Regions from separate parts of the Gottschalkia purinilytica genome, predicted to be linked through region 1. Evidence: a T-box and tRNA genes for the amino acid it is inferred to sense, from the RefSeq annotation. Region 1 holds a T-box; the other regions hold tRNA genes.

The links. A T-box is a leader RNA that pairs with one kind of tRNA and senses whether it is charged. The one in region 1 lies ahead of leuS (leucine--tRNA ligase), so its partner is inferred to be a tRNA-Leu.
Region 2: it encodes a tRNA-Leu, which carries the amino acid that the T-box ahead of leuS (leucine--tRNA ligase) is inferred to sense. The anticodon was not compared.
Region 3: it encodes a tRNA-Leu, which carries the amino acid that the T-box ahead of leuS (leucine--tRNA ligase) is inferred to sense. The anticodon was not compared.

What each region holds. Positions count from the first base shown of each region.
Region 1 is NZ_LGSS01000004.1:279,673-283,830, forward strand. It holds gene CLPU_RS06155 (MFS transporter) at 1-678, shown strand, start outside; gene leuS (leucine--tRNA ligase) at 767-3,175, opposite strand; T-box leader at 3,236-3,447, opposite strand; gene ric (iron-sulfur cluster repair di-iron protein) at 3,919-4,158, shown strand, end outside.
Region 2 is NZ_LGSS01000011.1:28,191-32,348, reverse strand. It holds gene tig (trigger factor) at 1-1,067, opposite strand, end outside; tRNA gene CLPU_RS11305 (tRNA-Leu) at 1,436-1,520, opposite strand; gene CLPU_RS11300 (tocopherol cyclase family protein) at 1,609-2,580, opposite strand; gene CLPU_RS11295 (NAD(P)H-dependent flavin oxidoreductase) at 2,749-3,822, opposite strand; gene CLPU_RS11290 (zinc-ribbon domain-containing protein) at 3,984-4,148, opposite strand.
Region 3 is NZ_LGSS01000003.1:236,511-240,668, forward strand. It holds gene CLPU_RS04485 (hypothetical protein) at 192-1,067, opposite strand; tRNA gene CLPU_RS04490 (tRNA-Leu) at 1,201-1,284, opposite strand; gene CLPU_RS04495 (peptide ABC transporter substrate-binding protein) at 1,338-3,071, opposite strand; gene CLPU_RS04500 (nicotinate phosphoribosyltransferase) at 3,093-4,130, opposite strand.

The sequences.
Region 1 (4,158 bases):
ATATTCTTTATAGGAGCTTTTTTAATAGTTTCTTTAAGCTATGCTTTAATAAAATTATTACCGTCTAGTTTACCAAAATCTAACGAGTCATACATACAAACCATGTTATCTCTTGTAGATTTATTTAAGTCTAATTCTGTTATAAAAGCTTCTTCTATTACTGGAGCAATGATGTTTGGAGCTTTTAACGTATTCTGGACTACTTTAATATTTTTTCTTGAATCCCCTACATATGGATTAGGTGCAAAAGAAGCTGGTATATTTGGTTTATTAGGAGTAGCTGGAGTATTTGCAGCTCCACTTATCGGTAAACTAAGTGATAAAAAAACTCCAAGATTTGTAGTAGGATTATCTATATTAATGTCTTTGATATCTTACATAATATTTTATATTTTTGGTAAAAACATAATTGGTCTAATTGTAGGTGTAATTTTTATAGACTTAGGTACACAATCAGGACAAGTTTCGAATCAGACTAGAATACATAATATATCTTCCGAAGCACGAAGTAGATATAATACTATATTTATGTTTACATATTTTCTTGGTGGATCAATAGGTTCTTTTCTAGGTACATATAGCTGGAACATATGGAAATGGAAAGGAGTATGTATATCTGGTCTTATTCTAATGGTAATTGCTACTATAACTCACTTTACAATTGGAAGAAAAGAATAGGATCACTATTTAGTTATAAATTTAGCCCCGTAAATAAGTCTAGAACCTATTTACGGGGCTAAATATTTATACTTCTTAAACATATAAGTTATTTTACAACTATATTAAATATTCTTCCAGGAACGTAAATTTCTTTTACTAATGTTTTACCTTCTATTAAAGCATTGAGCTTTTCATCTTCAATAACTTTTGATTTTGCTACTTCTTGAGTTGCATCTGCAGGTACTAATATTTTACCTCTAACTTTACCATTAATTTGTACTGCCATCTCAATAACATCGTCTATAGTTTTATTATCATCCCAAACTGGCCAACTAGTTTCATTTAACATTCCTTGGAATCCTGAATTTTGCCATAATTCTTCTGTTATATGAGGAGCGGCAGGATTTAAAAGAATCAAGAATGTTCTAAATTCAGCTTTATTTACTTTACCAGCACTATTAAATTCATTTATAAGAGACATTAGACTAGCTATAGCTGTATTAAACTTCAAACTTTCAAAGTCTTCACTAACTTTCTTTATAGTCTTATGCATAGTACTTTCTAGTTCTTTAGAATATTCCTCTCCTTCTACTAGAATATCTTGAAGTTTCCAAACTCTTTCTAAGAATCTTCTACATCCTTTTACTCCATTCTCTGACCAAGATACACTTTTTTCAAAATCTCCTATAAACATTTCATAAACTCTTAGGGTATCTGCTCCAAATTCATCTACAACTTCATCTGGATTTATTACGTTACCTCTAGATTTAGACATCTTTTCATTATTTTCACCTAATATCATACCATGTGAAGTTCTCTTTTGATATGGTTCTGGAGTAGGTACTATACCATAGTCATATAAGAACTTATGCCAGAATCTAGAATATAGTAAGTGTAATGTAGTATGCTCCATACCACCATTATACCAGTCAATTGGTATCCAATAATCTAAATTTTCTTTACTTGCTAATTCTTTATCATTGTGTGGATCTGTATATCTTAAGAAGTACCATGATGATCCAGCCCATTGTGGCATTGTATCAGTTTCTCTTTCAGCATCTCCTCCACATTTTGGACAAGTAGTTTTTACCCAGTCAGTTATATTAGCAAGTGGCGATTCTCCATTATCTGTTGGTTCATAACTTTCTACTTCTGGTAGCATTAGTGGTAATTCTTCTTCTGGTAAAGCTACCCAACCACACTTATCACAATGAACCACTGGTATTGGTTCTCCCCAGTATCTTTGTCTTGAGAATAACCAGTCTCTTAACTTATAGTTAGTTTTTCTTTTGCCTATTCCTTTTTCTTCTAACCAAGAGCTTATTTTTTCTTTAGCTTCTTTTACACTTAATCCATCTAGAAAATCTGAGTTTATCATCGTTCCTGATTCTATATCTGTAAAAGCTTCTTTTTCTATATCTCCACCTTTAACAACTTCTATAATAGGTAAGTTAAATGTTTTAGCAAATTCCCAGTCTCTTGTATCATGTCCTGGAACAGCCATTACAGCTCCTGTACCATAAGACATTAATACATAATCTGATATCCAAACAGGTATTTCTTTTCCATTCACAGGATTCGTAGCAGTTATTCCTTCAATTTGTACTCCTGTTTTTTCTTTAACTAGTTCTGTTCTTTCAAAGTCTGATTTTTTACTTGCAGACTCTCTATATGCTTCTATTTTATCAAAATTAGTTATTTTATCTTTTAATTTATTAATAAGAGGATGTTCTGGTGATAAAGTAACATATGTTACTGCAAATAAAGTGTCTGGTCTTGTTGTATATACAGTTACTTTATTTTCACCTGTTATATTAAAATTAACTTCCATACCTTGTGACTTACCTATCCAATTTTTTTGTTGGATTTTAACTCTATCAATATAATCCACTAAATCTAGGTCTTTAATTAATCTTTCTGCATATTCTGTTATTTTTAACATCCATTGATTTTTAGTTTTTCTTACAACTTCTCCACCACAACGCTCACAACCACCATTTACAACTTCCTCATTTGCAAGTCCTACTTTACATTCAGTACACCAGTTTATAGATGATTCTTCTTTATATGCTAACCCTTTTTCAAATAGTTTTAAGAATATCCATTGAGTCCATCTATAGTATTCTGGATCTGTTGTATTGATTTCTCTTGACCAGTCGAAAGATAAGCCAAGTGATTTTAGTTGCGACTTAAATCTTGCAACATTTTGTTCTGTAACTTTCTTAGGATGTATTTTATTTTTTATAGCATAATTTTCAGTAGGAAGTCCAAATGCATCCCATCCCATAGGATATAGTACATTATATCCTTGTAATCTTCTCTTTCTAGAAACTATATCTAATGCTGTATATGGTCTTGGATGACCAACATGTAATCCCTGTCCAGATGGATAAGGGAACTCTATTAATGCATAAAATTTAGGCTTTGATTTATCATCTAAAGCATGAAAAGTTCCCTTTTCATCCCAAATATCTTGCCACTTTTTCTCAATCGCTTTTGGATTATATTCTTTCATTTATCTCACGTCCTTTTTTGCAGTTTTATGTAAAAATACAAAAAACCCTCATCTTCTATATATAGAGACGAAGGTTTTATTATCGCGGTACCACTCTATTTGGTAGAAAACTCTACCCACTTAACAAGTTTAACGGATCTATCCGGTTAAGACTACTATCCTTCACCTTAACGACTCAGAGATGAGTTCGACTAAAATTGTTGCTAACTTGCACCATACGTTAGCTCTCTGGAAACAATTGTTTATCTACTATTTCTCTTCAAAGCCTAAAATTATCATTTTGAGTGTATTGTATCAAATTTTTTACTAAAAATCAATTTTTATTACAACTTTCTATACTTATCATTATTTCCAAACTCCATTAATAATAAACTTTCTTTGATACATAAACAATATTTAATAGGATAAACTATATAAAACTTTTAATTTAACCTGTTGTACTTGTAAGTATTAATAGTATTGTGAATACTATTTTAATACTTTATTAAAGATTTAATAATTTAAAACTAATAATTCTAGTATAAGAAATTAACTATCATAGAAAGGCTAATTTATATTTTAAATTAAATAGTTATAATAATATATCCATATAAAATAGTTTTATTTATTAGATCATGGCCCTATATAGCTTGTTAAAAGTTTATTTACTCAATATTTTTATTTCATTTTGATTGTAATCACATATAAATTTTTCCTTTATATTTATAATAAAGTTACATAAATCACTTAAAGGAGTGAGAGGTATGAAAGACAAATTCAATAAAAATCAAAAAGTTGGAGAAATAGTTGCAGAATTCCCAAAAGCTTCTGAAATATTTATGAAATATAAATTAGACTTCTGTTGTGGTGGTAATAGAACTCTAGATAATGCTGTTATAGAAGATAAAGTTGATTCTGATGTAGCTTTAATAATAGATGAATTAAATGAGTCTTATGAAAAATATAATTCCATTAGTTCAAAAGAAGATATAGACTGGAGAAAA
Region 2 (4,158 bases), on a different contig from region 1:
ACAAACTTTTCAGCATCTTCTTTGAATTGTGCTCTAAAATCACTAAATTCCATACCTGTTAATTCAAGATATTTTGATAGATCTAAACCTTGATAGCTTAGTCTATAACCAAATTCATTTACATTAACATCTATTTGTCTTTCAATCATAGCTTCTGGAATTTCAACTTCGCTTAATTCACAAGCTTTTTCTATAATTTTATTTTCTATTTCTACTTTTTCTTTATTTTTAGCTTGTTCTTCTAATCTTACTTTTATATCTTTTTTTAGTTCTTCTAATGTATCAAATTCACTAACATCTTTAGCTAACTCGTCATCTAACTCAGGTAATTCTTTTACTTTTATTTCATGTATTGTTACTTTAAATATAGCTTCTTTTCCTGCTAAGTTTTCAGCATGATATTCTTCTGGGAAAGTTACTTTTACTTCTACTTCCTCATCTTTGTTTTTTCCAACTAATTGTTCTTCAAATCCTGGAATAAATGCTCCTGATCCTATTTCTAGTGTTTGATTTTCAGCTGTTCCACCTTCGAATTGCTCTTCTCCTACAAACCCAGAATAATCTATAGTAAGTATATCTCCCTCTTTAACAGGTCTATCTTCTGCTTCAATTATTCTTGCATTTCTATTTTGTATTGTTTTTAATTCTTCATTAACATCTTCATCAGTAACATTATACTCAACTTTTTCTACTTCTATACCTTTATAGTCTCCTAGATTTACTTCAGGTTTAACTGTAACATCTACTACAAATACTACCGGTTTTCCTTTTTCTATAGCTTCAACATCTAAATCTGGTCTAGCAACTGGATCTAATCCGTGTTCTTTTATAGCTGCTTCGTATACTTCAGGGAATATTATATTTATAGCTTCTTCATAAAATACTCCTTCTCCATAGTTTAATTCTATAATTTTTCTTGGAGCTTTTCCCTTTCTAAATCCATGAATATTGAATTTGCCTTTGTTTTTGTTATAAGCACTTTGTACTCCTTTTTCAAAAGTTTGTGCATCTACTTCGATCTTTAGTGTAACTTGATTCTTTTCCTTTTTTTCAATTTTTGAACTCATTAAAAATTCCTCCTTAGATTTTATAAATTATCCAACAAGCTTATTCTTCTTTTAACTTATTCTTCTTTTAAAATATAATTAACGTTCATTTAGTTTATAATGGTTAAATATGACGCTACAGATAGATATATTCAAATAAAAAAGCAATTTTTAGAGTTTATAGGCTGTCCTTTATTCTAAGTACCTAAAACGTTGTTTTCATAATTAACCATTATATTATAACACAAAATTTTTTGATGTCCAATGTTGGAAATGACCGTATTTATAAATGTATTCATCTATTAAATTTGTTACTTATTAAGTATATTATACGAACCAGCATATATATGTGAATATGAAAAAAACCAATGGATAATCCATTGGTTAAATGGTGCGGAAGAGAGGACTTGAACCCCCACGCCGTATGGCACTAGATCCTAAGTCTAGCGCGTCTGCCAGTTCCGCCACTTCCGCATGAAGTATTTATTTTTTAATTGTTTTTTAAGGACAAATACTATTATATCACTTTCAAATATAATGTCAATACTTTTTTAAAGTTTTTTTATAAAATTTGCATTTCTCCTCCATACTCTATTCCTGCACAATTACCTACACCTTTAAATATAGTTTCATTTATTTTATTATTAAATAATTCCACAGTTATTTTTCCATTTAAACTTTCATCAACTAATGGTATCATATTACCATCTTTAGGACCTTTACATTGTATGAATTCATATTTATTACTATAAGTCATAACATTTAAATTCAAGCGACCTTTCGTGAAAACTATATTTACATCATTATCTTTTTTTATAATTTTCATCTTACTTCTATTTATAGTTGTGAATTTATAAAACTTATCTTCAACCATAATTGATACTAAAAATCCACTAAAAGTAGTACATATAAAAGGAACTCTTCCTATTGAACATGTAAATGCTACTCTCTTGTTATCAAATGAATTAGATTGTATCCATATCCAAGATTTAGGAAATGATCTTCCCCAATTTTTTTCTATATAGACTTTTCCTCCTGTAAAGTCTATATAATCTCCATTTATGTTTAAACCTCCAATAATATTTCCGTCGATACAACAGACATGACTATAGCACTCCATAAAAGTAAGGTAATTATAAAATCCCATGCTTCCAGGATTAACTATAGAATCTGGCCACTTCTTAACATTTTCAAATTTGATATTACCACTAATATTATCTTTTTCATTATTAATATTAAGACTTATACCACTAAGTGAAAAATTATTATCTTCTATAGCTATAGAAAATTTATCTTTTTTGAATTTAAAACTACTACTATTAAATTTAATATAGTTGTATTTCACTTTTTTACCATCTAAAACCTGAATAAAAGAATGATTGAATTTTAAGCTATTTCCTTTAGCTATTCCTGGTATGAAGGCAAATACATTATCACAGTTTTTATCTACTATTTTAAAATACCATCCTTCAAAAAAATTCTTTTTTCTATTTACACCATGATAAAGATCCGGATTTCTTATTTCTTTAAACATATTTCCTCCTTGACTTTATGATTATACTAATAATCATATTATTTACCAAGTAAGCAAATAAAAATCTCCCTTTATGTATACATAAAGGGAGAAGCTAAATTCTATCGCATTTAAATCTATATTATAACTAGCGTAAATATAAAATATCTTATCTATTAATCGATTATTTTATAAAGCTCCTTCAGCTTCAAGTACTAAGCTAGCCATTAGTTCTTTTACACTGACTATTTTATCAATACGATGAGCATTGCTACCTGCAAACACTAACCCCTCTTCAACATCTCCTTTGACAGAATCAATCAAGGCTTTTGAAATACAATAAGGGGTATTTTTAGGATCACAAGGTCTTAAACAATCATAACATTTCTTAACTGCTATATTACCTTTTTCTAATTTTTGTGTCAGATTATTATATATAGCTCTTCCTGGCATTCCAACTGGACTCTTCACCAGTCCTACTTCACTTGCACTTGCTTTAACATATGCTTGTTTAAAATTTATATGGGCATCACATTCTTCTGTGGCTACAAATCTAGTAGCCATTTGTACTCCTGAAGCGCCTAGTTTAATATACTTAGCTATATCAAATCCATCATATATTCCTCCTGCAGCAATAACAGGAATAGGTTTATTATATTTTTCCTCATAAGGTTTTAATGCAACTATAACATCCTTTACTATTTTTTCTAGTTTAGTAGCTGATTTGCCATTTATTTCCTCTTTGGAAAATCCTAGGTGTCCTCCGGCTTCTGGTCCTTCTACTATTACCATATCTGGTATATAATCAAATTTTCTATCCCACATCTTAGATATCAAAGCCGCTGCTTTACCAGAAGATACTATAGGTGCTAGCTTTGTTTTAGTTTCTTTTATCATTTCTGGTAAATCCATAGGTAATCCTGCTCCTGAAACAATTAAATCTATCTTTTCTTCTATTGCTGTCTTAACCATATCCTTATAGTTTTTTATAGCAACCATAAGATTAACTCCCAAAATACCATTTGGGCTTAGTTCTCTAGCTTTTCTAATATGAGCTCTAAGGGCCCTTATGTTAGCCGCATAACTATTAGTTTCAAAATCAGATTCTTCATATCCAATTTGTACTCCTGATATAACTCCTATTCCACCTTCATTAGCTACAGATGAAGCTAATTTGGATAATGAGACGCCTATCCCCATAGCTCCTTGTACTATTGGAACTTTTGCAACTAAGTCTCCCAACTTTAAAGGAGGTAACTTCATAGCATCTACTCCTAACTTTTTGAATTTTAAAAATATTTTAAGTAAAGTATATATGTCAATTTAAGTTCAGTCAACATATTCTTGAAATAGTTTTAATAGTAAATAACTTACATAAACTAAAAACCTACAAGACATGTCTTGTAGGTTTTATTTAAGTAAAATTATCTTCTAAATCCTCTATTGTTTTGTTGTTTTCTTGCTTTTCTACAATCTGGACATCTTTGAGGTTCATTTTCAAAACCTTTTTCTTTATAGAAAGCTTGTTCTCCTTCAGTGAATATGAATTCTTTACTACAATCTTTACAAACTATTGTTTTATCTGCCATTTCAACATTC
Region 3 (4,158 bases), on a different contig from region 1:
AGTAAATGATATAAATAGAGGTTAATAATCATGATTGCATAATTATTAACTTGCACAAGAATATATTAATATATAAAGAAGTAATATGCAATACAATATATTATTTAATATTACATTTTTTGACCTTATATTTATAATAACTCATTATTTACTTTTTTGCATATACAAAGAACCCTTATTTAAGGGTTCTTTTACTGGTTATAGTAGTTTATATAATCAAAAAACGCTCGCATGAATCCGGAGTAACTTTTTTTAATACTCTCCTTACTTTTTATATCAAAGGATACTAATACATTTTTTCTATTCTTAAGATGTATCTCAAGTACATTCCTAATTTTCTTGAGATCTTCACTATGTGTATCACTAGAAACTTCTTTTATTTTAGAATCTATAATTTCTGTATTCTTATCTAATTTACTCTTTAAATTATTTATTTCAGAATCATCCATAGCCTTTCTCCATAAGTCTAATTCTTCTTTATATACTTGATTTATACTTCTAACTACTTCTTGCATTTTATTTATATATTTTTCTTCATAATCATAGTATTGCAATTCTTTCTTCTTTATATAAATAGTATTTAAAGTAGCATCTTTATATTCCTTTTTTATTTTTAAAAAACTATCTTTAACATTTTGTTTCTCAAAGCTAATTTCTGTATAAACCTTATAAGAATCAAATTTTGAAATATAACCTAATAATTTTTTATTATTAAGTTTTTTTAATTCTTTTCTGGCACTATCAATATCAGAAAAACTTCCTATACCTATATTATATAATTCAAAACCTTCTATATATATACTTTTTAATTTATCTCTATTCTGTTTTCTCTCTTCATCACTTTTATTGTTTCCTACCTTAGTATTAGTCTGAATATTATTTTTGTTTTTAATATTATTATCTTTATTTTTGGGGAGCCATTTAGATATTACTGGTACTATAACTTTTTTTGCCATAATATCTCCACCGATTACAGAAATAATAGGTATAATTATAAAAAAAGCTATAAGGAGTATATTTTTTTCTTTCTTTTTATACTTTTTCTTCTTCCTTATAGTTAATCTCAAAGATATCCCCCCTCTTAGCTATAACTTTAGTTAACTACTTCTATATTTTTCTTTTCTTTCCTTCTTTTGTGAAAAGCCTAATAAAAAAGAAACAGATAAAAATTTTTATCTGTTTCTTTTTTTATTTTATATATGGTGCGGGTGATGGGACTTGAACCCATACGTCATCGACACACGCCCCTCAAACGTGCCTGTCTGCCTATTCCAGCACACCCGCATTTAAGGTTACAAAATAAATTATAACCCCAATATTTTTAAAAGTCAAGAAATTTATTTATTACTATTTTGAAATTTTTTAGGTATATACCAGTTTTGTATTTCATCATATACATTTACAAAACTAGGTTGTATATCTCCTTCGACTCTTTTGTATCCTAGTATAGATCCATTTGTAAAAAACAAACTAACATAAGGTAATTCATCTAAAATATACTTTTGTAACTTAGCATAAGCTTTTTTCTTTTCTTCTCTTGAAATAGATGATTTTACATTATTTAATAAGTCATCCATTTTTTCATTATTATAGTTTATAAAATTATCTGTTCCAGACGAGTGAAACATAAAAGATATATCTGGTATGTAAGACAGTTCCCATCCTAGCACAGCTACTTGATAGTTTCCTGAAGTCAGTTTACTCTGTAGTTGTTGCCAGTCTGTGAGTTCTGTCTCTTCTGTTACATTTTCAAGTTCTATATCTTTATAGTCTTTTTCTACTTCTATTCCTATACTTTTCAGATTACTTGCTATTATATCAGTTGTTTTCATTCTCAATTGATTAGAAGAATTAGTAGTAATTTTTATAGTAAGTTTCTTACCATTTTCGTCTTCATATATTCCGTCTTCATTTTTATCAGTCCATCCTGCCGACTCTAATATTTTTCTAGCTTTTTTAACATTATACTTATAAGTTATATTTTTTTTAGAAAGTAACCATGAATCTGGGTGTATTGGAACATCTGCTTTAGTAGCATGTTTTAAATATACTTTTTCTACTATAGTATCCCTGTCTATTCCATAGGCAATTGCCTTTCTTAAAGCTTTTCCTTTTTCATCTTGAAATAACTCGTCTTTAAAATTAAATGCTAAAAATTCGTAATTTCTTGAGGGAAATTCATATTTTTTCACACTTTCATTTTGTGCATACGATTCCCAGTCTATCCCTAGACTAGAAGCTATGTTTACTTGTCCTGAATCAAAAGATACTAAAGATAATTTTTCATCTTTTAAAATCTTTCCTATAATTCTTTGTATATGGGGTTTTTCTCCCCAATATTCATCGTTTATATCTAGTTTAACAGACTTTAACTTTTCATATTTAGTTTTTTTATACGGTCCAGTCCCTATAGGATTATATCCTTGTAACGATAATGCTCTATCATAAGATCCTTGACTTACATCTCCACCACCAGTAAATCTATGCTTAGGCACTATCGGAAAAGTTAGAGTCTCCAATACATCACTAAACGTCTCACTAAAGTTTATTGTTATATTATAAATATCATGAACCTCTATACTAGATATCTTTTGAATATTAGCAACTCCATTTGTACTATATAAATCTGGAATTAATTCTGAATATTTAGAACTTGTAGATCCATACTTTAGAGTATCTATAGTAAATTTAACATCTTCTGAAGTAAAATCTGTTCCATCATGCCATTTTACATTTTCTCTTAGTTTTATATTTATACTCTGTCCGTTATTTTCTATTGTATATTTCTCTGCCAAAATATTTTTTATATTTAAGTTTTTATCTATGCCAAATAAACCTTCAAAGATAAGTTTATTAAAATAATATAAACTACTGTCTGTACTTAAAAGAGGATTCAATGTCTTTACGTTAGTTATAGGTACAGTTATTTCACCACCATCAACAGCTTTTTCTTTCTTAATTTTTTCTTGTTGCTTTTCACCAGTGGCTACTTTACTGCCTACACTACAAGCAACTATACTTATTGTTATTACTAAAATAAGCAATATACAAGCTAATCTTTTGATTTTCAATGCACACTTCCTCCTTAAATACTACAGCATCTTAACTAATCTCTGATTACTTATTATCCCCGGTATTCTTCCTCTTTTTGCAACCGGTTTCCCTTCTATTTCTTTTATATCCATAGTCATATCTATAGCAGGAGCTCCTGATATGTAACTTCCTACTCCAAATGAATCTACACCTGCCTCAGATAAAATTTTTATTTTATCTGGCTTTAATCCACCCGAAACAAATATCTTAACCCAATTATATCCTTCAAGATCCAATCTTGCTCTAATTTCTTTTACTAGCTCTGGAGTAACCCCTCCTCTTTCACTAGGAGTATCTAATCTTATTCCATATAGTCTTTCTCCCATTTCCTTAGCAAGTCGTAACGTTTCTTCAACCTCATCTTTAAAAGTATCAACTAAAACGATTCTTTTATAATCATTTGGCATTATCTCATCATATGCCTTAGCAACTTCTAGAGTATCTCCAGCAACTAAAAAAGCTGCATGAGGTAAAGTTCCTGTAGGATTTTCTCCGATTAGCTTAGCTGTTAATATGTTACTTACAGAACCTGCTCCCCCTATTTTTGCTGCTCTTTCCATAACTGGAGCTACTGAAGGATGGACGTGTCTTGTTCCAAAGCATATAAATCCTTTTTCTCCACATGCCTCTTTTACTTCTTTAGAAGCTGTTGCCCATCCACTTGGACTAGCAAGACATCCTAATATTATAGATTCATATATAGCAAAGTTTTTATAAGGTCCTTTTATTCTAACTAAAGTTTCCTTTGGTTCAAATTCACTTCCTTCTTCCAAAGCCCACATTTCGATATTTTTATCTTTTAATATATTCTTGACTTCTTCTATACCTACAAATACTCCTGACTTTCTAGCAAATATCTCTACTACTACTTCTTTATCTGCTATTCCCATATGTTCTAAGATATTCATAGTAGTAATGAAGTATATATCTGTAGTTACTCCTGATAAAATATCTTCATGTTGTGCTGAATGTAGTAATCTTTCTTCTTTTTTTATATCATATTCTTGTACATCTTTAATGCTTTTTATAAAGTTCACCGCTCCCATCCTTTCTAACTGTCATCAT